DNA from 2 places in the Salinibacterium sp. dk2585 genome. Region 1 is predicted to be linked to the other one. Evidence: predicted binding sites of a transcription regulator. Region 1 holds the regulator's gene; the other holds the start of a gene.
What was found. Region 1 encodes HrcA, which represses chaperone genes, less so after heat shock. Its sites were predicted from a motif close to TTNGCACTCGNNNNNNNCGAGTGCNAA; they were not measured.
Positions count from the first base shown of each region.

Region 2: a site for HrcA is predicted at 4,784-4,810, ahead of groES (co-chaperone GroES). Genes of this name have one in related genera too.

Region 1 is NZ_CP042856.1:1,551,596-1,558,750, forward strand. It holds gene FVA74_RS07270 (PhoH family protein) at 1-892, opposite strand, end outside; gene FVA74_RS07275 (histidine triad nucleotide-binding protein) at 954-1,310, opposite strand; gene FVA74_RS07280 (16S rRNA (uracil(1498)-N(3))-methyltransferase) at 1,350-2,078, opposite strand; gene dnaJ (molecular chaperone DnaJ) at 2,084-3,184, opposite strand; gene hrcA (heat-inducible transcriptional repressor HrcA) at 3,278-4,300, opposite strand; gene FVA74_RS07295 (DUF4870 domain-containing protein) at 4,495-4,887, shown strand; gene FVA74_RS07300 (DUF4870 domain-containing protein) at 4,965-5,381, shown strand; gene hemW (radical SAM family heme chaperone HemW) at 5,399-6,631, opposite strand; gene FVA74_RS07310 (DUF1990 family protein) at 6,634-7,155, opposite strand, start outside.
Region 2 is NZ_CP042856.1:625,315-632,469, reverse strand. It holds gene FVA74_RS03005 (ABC transporter ATP-binding protein) at 1-548, shown strand, start outside; gene FVA74_RS03000 (ABC transporter substrate-binding protein) at 675-1,943, opposite strand; gene FVA74_RS02995 (ABC transporter substrate-binding protein) at 2,074-3,324, opposite strand; gene rarD (EamA family transporter RarD) at 3,385-4,326, opposite strand; gene groES (co-chaperone GroES) at 4,403-4,699, opposite strand; gene FVA74_RS02980 (class I SAM-dependent methyltransferase) at 4,913-6,094, shown strand; gene FVA74_RS02975 (DUF4190 domain-containing protein) at 6,088-6,708, opposite strand; gene FVA74_RS02970 (DUF4190 domain-containing protein) at 6,791-7,155, opposite strand, start outside.

The DNA.
Region 1 (7,155 bases):
TGTAGGCGTCGACGATGCGTCCGACGAGGCTGTGACGCACGACGTCGTCGCTCGTGAGCTCCGCGAAGTGGATCTCATCGATCGAATCGAGCACGCGGGTCACAAGCTTGAGACCGCTCGCGCCCGTCGGCAGGTCCATCTGCGTGATGTCGCCCGTGACAACCATCTTGGAGCCGAAGCCGAGCCGTGTGAGGAACATCTTCATCTGCTCGGGCGTCGTGTTCTGCGCCTCGTCGAGGATCACGAAGGAGTTGTTGAGGGTGCGACCTCGCATGTAGGCGAGCGGCGCGACCTCGATCGTGCCGATCGCGAGAAGCTTGACGACGACCTCGGGGTCCATCATCTCGTTGAGCGCGTCGTAGAGAGGCCGCAGGTAGGGGTCGATCTTGTCGGTGAGGGTGCCGGGAAGGAACCCGAGGCGCTCCCCCGCCTCGACCGCCGGCCGCGTCAGGATGATGCGCTCGACCTCCTTGCGCTGCAACGCCTGCACCGCCTTGGCCATCGCGAGGTAGGTCTTTCCGGTTCCCGCGGGACCGATCCCGAAGACGACCGTGTGGTCATCGATCGCATCAACGTAGGCGCGCTGTCCCATGGTCTTCGGGCGGATGCTCTTGCCACGGCTCGTGAGGATGACCTGGCCGAGCACATCCGACGCCCGTGCGCCCGAGTCATCCGCGATGATCCGGGCTGCCTCGGTGACGTCGCTCGCGCTGAGCTCGACGTCGTCGCGAATGAGGGCTACCAGTTCGTCGACGAGCGATCGCGCAGCCCTCACGTCGTCATCGGGGCCTTCGAGGGTGACCTCGTTGCCCCTCACGTGCACCTCGACGAGTGGATGCTGCGCCTCGATCGTGCGCAGCAGGCGGTCGTTGGGGCCCAGCAGCCGCACCATGGCGACGCCGTCGACGTAGACGGTCTCCCGCTTCACGGGGGCTGGTGTTCCTATCGGGTCGTCAGTCACCAATGGTCTCTTCTGTCAGGCGGCCCCCGAGAACGTGGGCGTGCACGTGGAATACGGTCTGGCCTGCCGCCGTGCCGGTGTTGAACACGAGCCGGAACTCACCGCCGCAGTGCTCCTCTGCCAGCTTCTTCGCGGTCGCCACCATCTCCGCCAGGAGGCTGGGGTCGGCCTCCGCCAGCTCGACGACGTCGCGGTACTTCGGCGTCTTGGGAATCACGAGGAGGTGCACGGGCGCCTGCGGCGCGATGTCACGGATGGCGATGACCGCGTCGCTCTCGAACAGGATCTCTGCGGGGATCTCCCTGTTGATGATTCGCGTGAAGATCGAGACTTCGTCTTGGCCTGGCATGAGTCCAGCTTAAGCGCTTCCGCTCTCGCGGGTGAGGCGCTACCAGCGTTCCGTGAGTGCGCTGAGCACGGCAAGTGCCGCCGGGCCCGCAGTGCTCGTGCGCAAGACACTGCTGCCGAGCCTCACGGGCACACAGCCAGCGGCGGCGAGCATGTCGAGTTCCTCCGGCGCAATGCCGCCCTCGGGACCGACGACGAGCACGATGTCCCTTCCAGATGCCTCCACCGAGGTCAGCGGGGTCTGCGCCGTCGGCTCGAGCACGAGCACGAGTGCCGACTCGGCGAGTCGAGCGATCTCCTTCGTGGTCACGGGCTCATGCACCTGCGGCAGATACGGCCTCATCGACTGCTTCGTGGCCTCACGCACGATCGCGCGCCAGCGTTCCCGCCCCTTGTCCCGCTTGTTGGCGTCCCACTTCACGACCGACCTGCTGGCCGCCCAGGGCACGACCGCATCGACGCCGAGCTCTGTCGATGCCTGCACGGCCGACTCGTCGCGCCCGCCCTTCGCCAGCGCCTGCACGAGCGTGATCCGAGCGGAAGGCGGCGGATGCCTCACGACCTCGTCGGCCCGGATGCTCAGCCGTGTGGGCGCGGCCTCCTCGACGGTTCCCGTCGCGACGAGGCCCTCCCCGTTGCCGATCGACAGCACCTCGCCCACGCGCACCCGGCTCACCGAAACGGCGTGCTTCGCCTCGGCACCCTCGATCGTCACCAGCGACCCCGGCGCGGTGTCGCTGAGGCCGTCCGCGAGATAGAAGTGCGCCATGCGCGCTAGATGTTGAGGAAGCGGTCGCGAAGCTTCTGGAAGAGTCCCTGCTGGAAATGCGAGAGGTGCGGAGGCACCGCATTCTGCACTCGTGCCAGTTCCTGGATGAGGTCCTTCGCCTTGCCGTTGAGCTTCGTCGGCGTCAGCACCTGCACCCCGATCTTGAGGTCGCCGCGGCCTGAGCCGCGAAGGTGTGTGATACCACGGTCCTTGACCGTGATGACCTCGGCGCTTTGCGTGCCGGGCTTGATCTCCACCTCGACCGGGCCGTCGAGGGACTCGAAGACGGCGCGCGTGCCGAGCACGGCATCCGTCATCTGCACCTCGAGCGTTGCGAGCAGGTCGTCGCCGTTGCGACTGAAGACGTCGTGGTGCCGCACCTTGATCTCGAGGTAGAGGTCACCGCTCGGCCCGCCACCCTGGCCGACCTCACCCTGGCCGGGCATCTGCAGGCGGAGGCCCGTGTCAACCCCGGCCGGGATGTCGACGGGAATCTTGCGCCGCGCGCGCACGCGACCCTGGCCTGAGCAGGTCTGGCACGGGTGCGGGATGACCGTGCCGTAGCCGCGGCAGGTGCCACACGGGCTCGAGGTCATGACGTTGCCCAGCAGGCTGCGCACGGAGCGCTGGATGAGTCCCGATCCGCCACAGATGTCGCAGGTCTGGAGGTCGGTGCCGGGCGCACAGCAGGAGCCGCCACACGTCTTGCACACGACAGCCGTGTCGACCTCGACCTCACGGGACGTGCCGAAGATGACATCCGCGAGCTCGACCTCGACGCGCAGCAGGGCGTCCTGGCCACGCTCTGTGCGCGACCGGGGCGGACGAGTGCCGCCCCCGCCACCGAAGAAGGTCTCGAAGATGTCACCGAAGCCGCCCCCGAAACCGGCGCCGAAGCCAGCCTGGTCGCCCAGGTCATATTCCTGCTTGCGCTTGGGATCCGACAGCACGTCGTAGGCGTGGGTCACGTCCTTGAAGCGGTCGGCTGCATCGGCTCCCGGGTTCACGTCGGGGTGCAGTTCGCGCGCGAGGCGGCGGTACGCCTTCTTGATCTCTTCCGGCGTCGCGCTGCGGTCGACGCCGAGCACCTCGTAATGGTCAGCCAATGCAGTTCCTCAATATTGTTCTCTCACGGCTCCGTCCACCCTGCGGCGTGCGGATGTCGCGGGCTCCCGCCCTCGACCGTCGATCTGTTCTCGTCAGTTCTCGCTCAGCAGCTTGGAGAGGTAGCGCGCCACAGCACGCACCGCCGTCATGTTGCTCGAATAGTCCATGCGCGTCGGGCCGAGCACACCGAGCCGCGCGACCTCGCCGCTCGATCCCGCGTATCCAGAGCTGAGCACCGATGCCTCACCGAGCCCGAAGGACTCATTCTCGCGGCCGATCCGCACCGCGATGCCGCCCATCTCCTGTTCCATCTCGCTGAACAGGCGCAGCAGGGTCACCTGCTCCTCGATCGCCTCCAGCACAGGATAGATGCTGCCACTGAAATCCTCCTCGGTGCGGGCGAGGTTCGCCGCTCCAGCCATCACGAGCTTGTCGTGCCGGCTTGCGACAACCTGCTCACCGAGGCTGCTCGCGACGACCGCGACGAAAGGTCGCCGGTGCGGCTCGAAGGATTCGGCCAAGCCCTCCAGCTGCTCCGCGGCATCCTTCAACACGAGGCCCGCGAGTTCGCTGTTGATGCGGGTGCGGAGCTCCCCAAGGAACTCCTCGTCGATCCCCATTGGCACGTCGATGATGCGCTGCTCAACCCGGCCCGTGTCGGTGATAAGCACGGTCATGAGGCGCACCTGGTTGAGTGGCACGAGCTCGACATGACGGATGCGTGATCGCCCGAGCGTCGGGTACTGCACGAGGGCCACCTGGTGCGTCAGCTGCGAGAGCAGTCGCACGCTGCGCGCGAGCACGTCGTCGAGATCGGTCGACTCACCCAGGAAGGCCTCGATCGCGTGCCGCTGCGCTGCAGACAGGGGCCGGAGATCGGCGAGCTGATTGACGAAGAGGCGATACCCCTTGTCTGTCGGCACCCGTCCGGACGACGTGTGCGGCGCCGTGATGAGGTCTTCCTCCTCCAGCTGCGCCATGTCGCTGCGGATCGTGGCCGCGGACACTCCGAAGGAGTGACGCTCGACGATCGACTTGGAGCCGACCGGCTCCCGTGAGGCGACATAGTCCTGCACGATGACACGAAGCACCTCAAGGCCCCGATCGGAAACCATCCCCATCACCTCCACCGTCTTGGCACTCGCATCAAGTGACTGCCAATTCTACCGCGATGCACCGCCCGCGAAATCATTGCCCCCCGGAGTGGGTGGCGCTAGGTTATGCAGTGCCTGCGCTACCCTCAGCTTTTTCTCAGGCAGACAGAACACTCGATCCCCCACGTCGGGGATCGCCCAGAGAAAGGCATGACATGACCGACCAGACTCCTCCCGCAGCTCCGCTGAGCCAGGCCGAGGACCGCCAGTGGGCCTCGTTCGCTCATCTTGGCGGGATCCTCTCCTTCCTGCCCCCGCTCATCATTTGGCTCGTGTTCAAAGACCGCGGGTCGTTCACGGACCAGGAGGCGAAGGAGTCCCTCAACTTCCAGATCACAGTGGCCATCGCACAGATCGCCTGGTTCGTCGTCAACCTCGTGCTGACCGCCATCACGTTCGGGTTCTGGAGCATTTTTGGGCTCTTCCTGCAGCCACTCATCGCGTTCGCGATCTGGGCCGGAGCAGTCGTGTTCTGCATCATCGCCTTCACGAAGACGAAAGACGGCATTGCGTACCGCTACCCGCTGACGCTCCGGCTCGTCAAGTAGTCGTTGAGCCGAAGGAGAAGGCCGGGACTTCGTTCCCGGCCTTCTCCTTTGCCTCGGGCGCTTGGTTTAATAGGCGCATGACCAACGCAGCCCCGCCCCCTCCCGGGCAGTACCAGCCGAACCAGCCCATGAGTCCCGCCGATGAGAAGCTCTGGGCGACGCTCGTGCACGTGGGCGGGATCTTTTTCAGCTTCATCCCGGCGCTCGTCGGCTACCTCGTGCTCAAGGATCGCGGCCCCTTCGTGCGCGAACACACCCGTTCGGCGCTGAACTTCCAGATCTCGTACACGATCTACTCGATCGCTGCCGCCATCATTCTTTTCATCGTGGCCATCCCGCTGGCGGTGTTCACCTTCGGCATCGGATTCGCGATCGTCTACCTGGCCATGATCATCCCGATCGCGATGGTCGTCTTCATGATCATCGCGGCGGTCAAGGCCAACCAGGGCTTCTACTACCGCTATCCACTCACGATCGAGTTCATCAAGCAGTAGGAGATTCGCGGCCGCCGTCACTCAAGCAGTCGCCGCACGACAGCATCCGCAAGGAGCCGCCCTCGCAGGGTCAGCACGACTGATCCGCGCAGGGCGGCTTTGGCGTCCAGCAGCTCATCCGCGATGAGCCCGGCTACCGCAAGCCTGCCCGCCTCGGAGAGTTCCGTCGTGCGGAGGCCATCGCGGACGCGAGCGCCGAGAAGCACGCGCTCAACAGCCTTCGTCTGGTCGTCGAGTACCTCGCGTCCGGCCGCTGGCGAGTTCCCACCAAGCACGCGCTCTGCATAGGCGGCTGGATGCTTCACATTCCACCAGCGCACGCCCCCGACATGGCTGTGGGCGCCGGGCCCGACGCCCCACCAGTCCTGTCCGCGCCAGTACGCGAGGTTATGGCGGCTGCGATGATCACCGCCGTCCGTCGGCCTGGCCCAGTTACTGACCTCGTACCAGTCGTAGCCGGCATCGGCGAGCAGGGCATCCGCAAGCTCGTACATGTCGGCCTCGAGGTCATCGTCGGGCTCCGCCACCTCGCCGCGACGGATCTGCCGCGCGAGCTTGGTGCCGTCCTCGACGATGAGCGCATAGGCGGAGAGGTGGTCAGGTTCCTGCGCGATCGCGTGCTCCAGCGAGCGGCGCCAGTCCTCGAGAGACTCCCCCGGCGTGCCGTAGATGAGGTCGAGGCTCACGTCGAGGCCGGCGTCGCGCGCCCACTGCACGACGAGCGGGATGCGCGCGGGGTCATGCGTGCGCTCCAGGGTGGCGAGCACGTGGGGAACGGCCGACTGCATGCCGAACGACACACGGGTGAATCCTGCCCGTGCGAGCTCCTGGAGATAGGCGGCATCCACTGAATCTGGATTGGCCTCCGTCGTGACCTCGGCTCCAGCGGCCAGCGCCCACTCAGCGCGGACGGCGTCAAGCATGTGCACGAGATCGGATGCGGGCAGCAGAGTTGGCGTGCCGCCTCCGAAGAAGACGGCCGACACGGGCCGCGGCGCAAGCCCAGCCTCCCGCAGAACCCGCGCAGCGAAGGAGACCTCGAGCGCCGCCTGCCCGGCATAGTCGCGACGATGCACGCCGCGCAGCTCTTCGGCTGTGTAGGTGTTGAAGTCGCAGTAACCGCAGCGCACGCGACAGAACGGCACGTGCAGGTAGACGCCGAAATCGCGCGCGGCAGCGCCGCCAGCGACCGTCACCGGCAAGAGGCCGTCGAGGGGAGCCGGGTCGGCGAGGGGAAGGGCGGAGGGCATCGTCAGTCGACGGGACCAGAGAGCGCCGAGAAGTACCGGCGGCGAAGCGCGCGCTGCGCGAGCAAAAGGAGGGGGCTAACGGCTGTCCACTTGCCGGGTGCCGGACGGGAAAGCGACCTCAGCATCATCCAGACCGAGCCGTCATCCTCAAGGTCGACCACGAAGAGCTCCTCGCCGCTGAGGGGGTGGCCCGGCAGCGTGCCGTAGGCGAAGCCCTTGCGATTCGGCTCGTCGATCACGTAGATGACGCGCACGGGTTCGCGCAGTGTGAAAGGGCCGACCGAGAACACGAGCCAGACCGAGTCACCGGGGGTCACGAATGGCAAACCGTCGGGCCCGTAGGTCACCTCTTTGCGCTCACCCGTGCCGGCCGCGGCGACGGGCGCTCCCGAGTCGTTGAAGGTCACGGGCGTATAGCTGCCCTCACGAACCTCGCGGGGCGTCTCCGTGAGCTCAACGTCGAAGCCACTGCGAACCTTGATGCCCCACGACATGGTCGCCCGCCATGCGAACTCCCACCGCGC
Region 2 (7,155 bases), 930 kb from region 1:
GCGGATCGATCTCGCTCAACGGTGAGGACATCACGGGGCTCAAGGCCAACAAGCTCGTCGCCAAGGGCGTCGGCTTCGTGCCGCAGAACAACAACGTGTTCCCGAGCCTGACGATCGAGGACAACCTGAAGATGGGGCTCTTCCAGAACCCCAAGATCTACGACGAACGCCTCGAGTTCGTCGTCGGCATCTTCGGGGAACTCGGCAAGCGCCTCAAGCAGCGTGCGGGCTCACTCTCGGGCGGTGAGCGCCAGATGGTCGCCATGTCGCGTGCCCTCATGATGGACCCGCACGTCATGCTGCTCGACGAGCCGTCTGCCGGCCTCTCCCCGGTGCGGCAGGACGAGGCCTTCATCCGCGTCTCCGAGATCAACAAGGCGGGCGTCACGACGATCATGGTCGAGCAGAACGCACGCCGCTGCCTGCAGATCTGCGACCGCGGCTACGTGCTCGACCAGGGCCGGGATGCCTACACAGGCACGGGTCGCGAACTCCTCAACGACCCCAAGGTCATCGGCCTCTACCTGGGCACGCTCGGCCAAGACTGACAGGTCTGACGCGAAGGGGCCCGGTATCCGCGTGGATGCCGGGCCCTTCGCGTTGTGCCGCGGGTTGAGGCATGCGAAAGGGGCCCGGATGCCGTGGCATCCGAGCCCCTCCCTCAGTCGTTCGGCTTAGTACGCGGAGTACGTGTTGTCCGGGCCGAAGATGTAGGTGCCGATCACGGCCTCGGTCGGGTCGCCGACCTCGTCGAAGGTGATCGGGCCGGAGATGCCGTCGTAGTCGGCGACGTCTCCGTTGTTGATGATCTCGGCGCACTCGGCGAAGGTCGAGCACTTCTCGCCGTCACCCGAACCACCCGAGACTTCCTGCAGCGCAGCGGCGATGTCCGCGGCATCCGTCGACTGGGCCTTGAGGGCGGCCAGTGCGAGCAGCATGACGGCGTCGTACGACTCCGCGCCGTAGGTGAACTCGGTGAGCTCAGGCTCACCCGTGCCGACCCAGAACTCGTTGAGCTCCTCGGTGAACGCTGCAAGCTCATCCACGTTGGTGCCGGGGAAGGTGCCCTTGGCGCCCTCGATCGGCGGAACCTCGTCACCGAAGTTGGCAAGGTTGCCATCGACGAAGTAGAGGTTCTCAGCGGGGAACGACGAGACGATGTCCGGAAGCATCGTCTTGACCTCTTCGAACGTGATCAGGGCGATCGCGTCAGGGGCCTCGGCGAGGACCTCGCTGATCTGGGCACTGAAGCTCGTGTCACCCGTGTTGTACGACGACGTGGCGACAACCTCGCCACCGGCGGCCTCGAAGGCCTCCGTGACGTACTTCTGCAGGCCGGTGCCGTAGGAATCGTTCAGCACGATCATGCCGAGCGTCTGGTGGCCGTCTTCTGCGATGAGGTTGCCAAGCACCTCGCCCTGCAGCACGTCGGACGGTGCCGTGCGGAAGTAGAGGCCGTTGTCGTCATAGGTCGTGAACGCGTCGGACGTGTTGGCCGGCGAGAACAGGATCGTGTCGTTCGCGATGACCTGGTCGATGAACTGCAGCGAGACACCGGACGACGCCGCACCAATGATGGCGGAGACACCCTCACCGAGCACGCGAGGAACCTCGGTCTCGTAGGCCTTGTTGTCGGTGTCACCCGAGTCGCCGCGCACGTGCTCGACGGTGATGCCCATGTCGGCCTCGTTGATCTGGGAGATCGCGTAGTCGACACCCGCGAACTCGGGCGGGCCGAGGAAGGCGAGGTTGCCTGTTGCCGGCAGCAGCGAACCGATCTTGAGCGTCAGGTCCTCCCCCGTGTTGCCACCGTTGCCGCCATTGCCACCGTCGTCTGCCGCGCAGCCGCTCAGCACGAGTGCGACGGCTCCGAGACCTGCGACACCTGCGTAAAGGGCCTTGCGCCCGCGCGATCCGGCATTGGCCTTCGCGAATACGCTCATGTTGCTCCTTGCGTTCATGAAATGTGATGAAAACCACGGCAGGACACTGCCGTCTTGCAACGGTATTGCCCGGCACGCCCGCGCACAATACCTCCGTGTTACGGGGCGGTAACATGCGCGACAGCCCTGTCTACTCGACGAGTACGTCTCCCCCGGGCACCGCTCGGTTGTCGGCGCCGTAGGTGAACACGCGGAACACAGCGACCGTCGGGTCACCCGAATCGTTGAGCGCAAGTGGGCCGGAGACACCGTCGTAGTCGATGTCGGGGCGGCTCTCGAGCACGTCGAGGCACTCGCCGAAGCTCATGCACTTGATGCCCGCTCCGGAGACATCGATGGCCGAGTAGGCGAGCGATGGGCCGCCGTCGTCCTCAGCCACGATCGCGGCGAGCGCCGCGAGCACGGTCGCGTCATAGGCTTCGGCCGCGTAGCGCACATCGCTGAGCCCAGGGTCCATCGACTTGGCCCGGGCCGCAAACTCCTCAGAGGGCTCCCGCCCGTCGAGCACCCCGCGAACGCCCTCGATCGCGCCAGCCGGGAGTGCCTGCGAATAGTCAGCGAGGCCGGCAGCGGTCACCCAGAGGGAGGTGGCGGGGATTCCGGCTGTCACAAGGCCGTCGAGCAGTGCGGCGGTCGGCACCCCAGGCGTGAAGGGACTCGACAGCACGACGGCGTCCACGCCCGACTCGGCGACCCGGGCGGCGAAGGCAGCGGCATCCGTATCGCCTGCAAAGGTCTCGGCGAAAGTGACGGAGCCATCCCCCATCGCCTCGGAGAGCACGGAGGTCACGGCCGCCGACTCGGTGTCGTCGAAGGTCACCGTGGCGACCGTCTCGGCGCCGTCGTCGGTGAGCAGCTGGGCGAGGGCGCGGCCCTGCAGGCTCACGGGCGGCGAGGTGCGGAGAAGGAGGCCGGAGTCGTCGAGGTCGGACAGGGCGGATGCCGTCGCTGACGGCGAGATGACAGCGATACCGTCGGCGGCGGTGAGCGGGAGGAGTCGCTCAGCGAGCACGGATGAGGAGGGGCCGACGATCACGTCGACGCCGTGCTCGACGAGCTGGGCGTAGGAGGCCTCGAGCGTCTCTGTCGTGGCGTCGCCTGAATTGCGATGGAACACCTCGACGGGGGCGCCGAGCACACCGCCCGCCTCGTTGATCTCGCGCACCGCAAGCTCGACGCCCGCGACCTGCGCTGGCGAGAGGAAGGCCGTCTCCCCCGAGGTCGGCAACAGCGTGCCGATGCGCAGCACGCCGTCTCCGGATGCGGCGGGAGCGCTGGGGCGCGGCGACGGGGCGGGAGTGACCGCCACCTCCGCTGTGCACCCTGACAGCACAAGGGCTGCAGCGATCGCGACGGCAGTGACGGGGGCACGGCGCACCATGGCGTTCCTCTCATTCGTGGAGGCGCCAACGGGCGACGCCTCAGGAACCCTACCGAGAGATCAGAGCGGTTGCGGCAAGGCGCGGCGCGACATCCGCCCCTCGACCAGCATGTCGATCGTGAGCACGACAAGGGCGACCCAGACGAGCCCGAAGCCCACCCAGCGCTCGGGCGGCATGGCCTCATGCAGCACGAACGCGCCGAGGATGAACTGCAGGATGGGCGCGAGATACTGCACGAGGCCGATCGTGACGAGCGGCAGGCGGCGGGCGCCTGCGGCGAACAGCAGCAGGGGCACGGCCGTCGCCACGCCGGACATCAGGAAGAGCACGAGGTGCGCGGGCCCATTCGCGCCGGCCGCGATGCCCGGGCCCGCTGCCAGCGCAAGGAGCACGACGATCGCGGGGACCGTCAGCCACATCGTCTCGACCGTGAGTCCCGACACCGCACCGACCCGCGGGCCCGCCTGCTTCTTGATGAGGCCGTAGAGGCCGAAGCTGCCGGCGAGGGCGAGGGAGATCCACGGGATCTCTCCGAGGCCGACCGCCAGCACGACGATCGCGATCGCCCCGAAGCCCATCGCGACCCACTGGAGCGGCCGCAGCGATTCGCGAAGCAGCACGACACCCAGCAGCACCGTGAAGAGCGGGTTGATGAAGTAGCCGAGGGATGACGCAAGCACCTGGCCGTTGAGCGCCGCGAAGACGAACACGAGCCAGTTGACCGAGATCAGGGCGGCGGCGACCCCCATGATGAGCGCGAGCCTGGGCGACCTGACGACGTCGGCGACCGAGCGCCAGCCGCGCGTGATCGTGAGCAGGAGGGCACAGAAGGCGAGCGACAGGATGACGCGTCCCGCGACGACCTCGAAGGGGCCGGACGGGGCGAGGAGCAGGAAGTAGCCGGGGAGGAAGCCCCAGAGAGCGTAGGCACCGACCGCGTAGAGGAGACCGGCGCGCCGTTGCATCCGCACGTCTTCGAGTACGGGTGCTGGGCGGCTCATTCGAGAATGCTACAACCGCGAGAAACGAAAAGCCCGCCCTGCCGAAGCAGGACGGGCCTTCGAGAAATGGATGCGACTAGCGCACGACCACCGCGAGCACGTCGCGGGCCGAGAGCACGAGCAGGTCGTCGCCGCCGTACTTGACCTCGGTGCCGCCGTACTTGGAGTAGATCACCTTGTCGCCAACAGCAACGTCGAGCGGGATGCGGTTGCCGTTGTCGTCGATGCGGCCGGGGCCCACCGCCACGACCTCGCCCTCCTGGGGCTTCTCCTTGGCAGTGTCAGGGATGACAAGACCGGATGCAGTCGTCTGCTCGGCCTCGACCTGCTTGATGACAATGCGATCTTCGAGCGGCTTGATGGACACCGACACGGTTGACCTCTTTCTGAAGTGCGTGAAGAAACTTGGGGTTAGCACCCTCGCGGGGAGAGTGCCAGAACAACTGTAGCGGGGTGATTGGCACTCTCGCAATCCGAGTGCCAATCCGAACTCGCTCTCACTATCCGGACCATACACGGACGATCAGCGTCGAAGGCCCCGACCGTGCGGGTACGGTCCGGATTCATGAAAGGGATAATGGGCCGGATGGATTCCGCCGAGCTCACCCACCTGCTGACGCCCGAGGGGCTGCGGCTTCTCGACTCCCTGCCGCCCTATGACAGCAAGGGCGATGTCGTGCGCATGGTGAGCGAGCTCCGTGCGGCCGGGCACCCGCCCGCCCTCGTCGCTGCGGTGCTCACGCAGGCGAGACTGCGGCATCGCGCGCTGGCCAAGTTCGGCCCCTTCGCCGAGCGGATGCTCTTCACCGAGGCGGGGCTCGAGCAGGCCACCCGCCTGAGCGTCGCGGCACGGCACGCGGAGCGCTTCCGCACGGCCGGAGTCACGCGCGTCGCCGACCTCGGCTGCGGCATCGGTGCCGACTCGCTCGCAATGGCCGCGCTCGACCTCGGCGTGCTCGCGGTCGAGCGCGATGAGGTGACCGCCGCCATTGCCGCCTACAACCTTTCCCCCTGGGCCTCCGTCACGGTCGAGCACGCCTCAGCTGAGGACGTCGACCTGGCCGAGACGGATGCCGCGTGGCTCGACCCCGCCCGACGCAACGAGCGCGGCCGTCTCCATGACCCCGCAGACTGGTCCCCGACCCTCGACTTCGCCTTCGGCCTGGCCGAGCGGATGCCCGTGGGCGTCAAGCTCGGACCGGGCGTCGACCGCGACGTGATTCCCGAAGACGCCGAGGCCCAGTGGGTCTCGGTCGACCACGACGTCGTGGAGCTGGGAGTGTGGCTTGGCCCTGTAGCGAGGCCGGGCATCCGTCGCTCGGCCCTCGTCATCACGGAAGGGGGCGCCGCTGAACTCACCTCGGCGGCCGACAGCGAGGACGCGGAGACGGGCGAGCTCGGCGAGTACCTCTACGAACCCGACGGCGCGGTGATCCGGGCACGGCTGATCGGAGACCTCGCGCGCCAACTCGGCGGACGCATGGTCAGCCAGGACATCGCCTACATCACGAGTGACCGTGCCCTCGATACGCCCTTCGCGTCACGATTCCGCATCATCGAGCAGCTCCCGCTCGACGAGCGCCGCCTCAAGAGGGAACTGCAGGTGCGCGGGATCGGCCGCGTGGAGATCAAGAAGCGCGGCGTCGACATCGACCCTGCCGCCTTCCGGCGCCGCCTCGCGCCACGCGGAGACGGCACCGCCACCGTCGTGTTGACGAGGGTGGCGGGTCGGCGTGTTGCACTACTCGCGGAGCGCGCGGCTCAGTAGTAGTAGCCGCTCGAGGCTCCCGCCACGAGGAAGAAGATGAGCGGGACGATCCAGATCAGGCCCCACAGGAGGCTGATCGCGATACCCGAGTAGCCCGTAATGATGCCCGTGAGCCAGAACGGCTTGGCGTGCGGCTCGCGGCGCTGCGCGATGTGGCCGAAGACGACACCCGCGAGGGCGGGAAGGAACCCGAGGCCGCCGAAGAGACTGAGGAAGACGCCCGCGATGCCCGTGATCATCGAGGTGAGGCTGAGTCCCTTGGGGGGACCGGCGGGCGCCGACTGGTAGGGCGAGCCGCCGTAGGGCTGTTGGGTGCCCCCGTATGGCTGCTGCTGAGGTGCGCCGTAGGGCTGCTGCTGGCCCGCTGCGGCGGATGGCTGCTGCGGCACGCCGTAAGGCTGCTCTGGCTGCGCTGCCGCCGTCGCATCGCTCGCCGTGGCCGCAGGCCCATAGGGCGACGCGGCCGGCGCCGCATCCGCCGAGGGCGCTTCGGAGGCGGGCGCTTCGGAGGCCGCGACTTCTGGCGTCGGCTCGGGCGCGGGCACCTGCTCGGCAGCCGACTCGGCAGGGGGCGTGGGGACCGGCGGAACCTCGTCGGGGTTGTGAGTGCTCATGCAGCCATTCTGTCGGATGCCCGCCTCCGGCAACAGCGAAGGGCCCGAGTCGTTCAACGCGGGCCCTTCGGTGACGGACAAACTAGTTGTTGAGCTCCTCGAGCTGCTGCTCGAGCTCGTAGGGGGTCATGTCGTTGTACTGCTCGCCGAGGGAGGCGAAGAGCACCGTGCTGCCGATGACGAGGAGCACCGTGATCGCGAGGCCGATGAAGCCCGTGATGATGCCCGTCAGCCAGAGGCCCTTCGACGCCTGCGGCTCCTTCGACTTGCCGAGGAAGCCGAGGATGATCGCGGCGATCGGGAGGATGACGCCGATGAGGCCGAGAATCGAGAAGATGCCGATCCAGGAGCCGAGGAGGCCCAGGATTCCGGCGATGAGCGCGATGATGCTCAGCACGGGTGCCTTCTTGGGCGCGCCGCCGGCGGGAGCAGCGGAGTAAGGGGTGG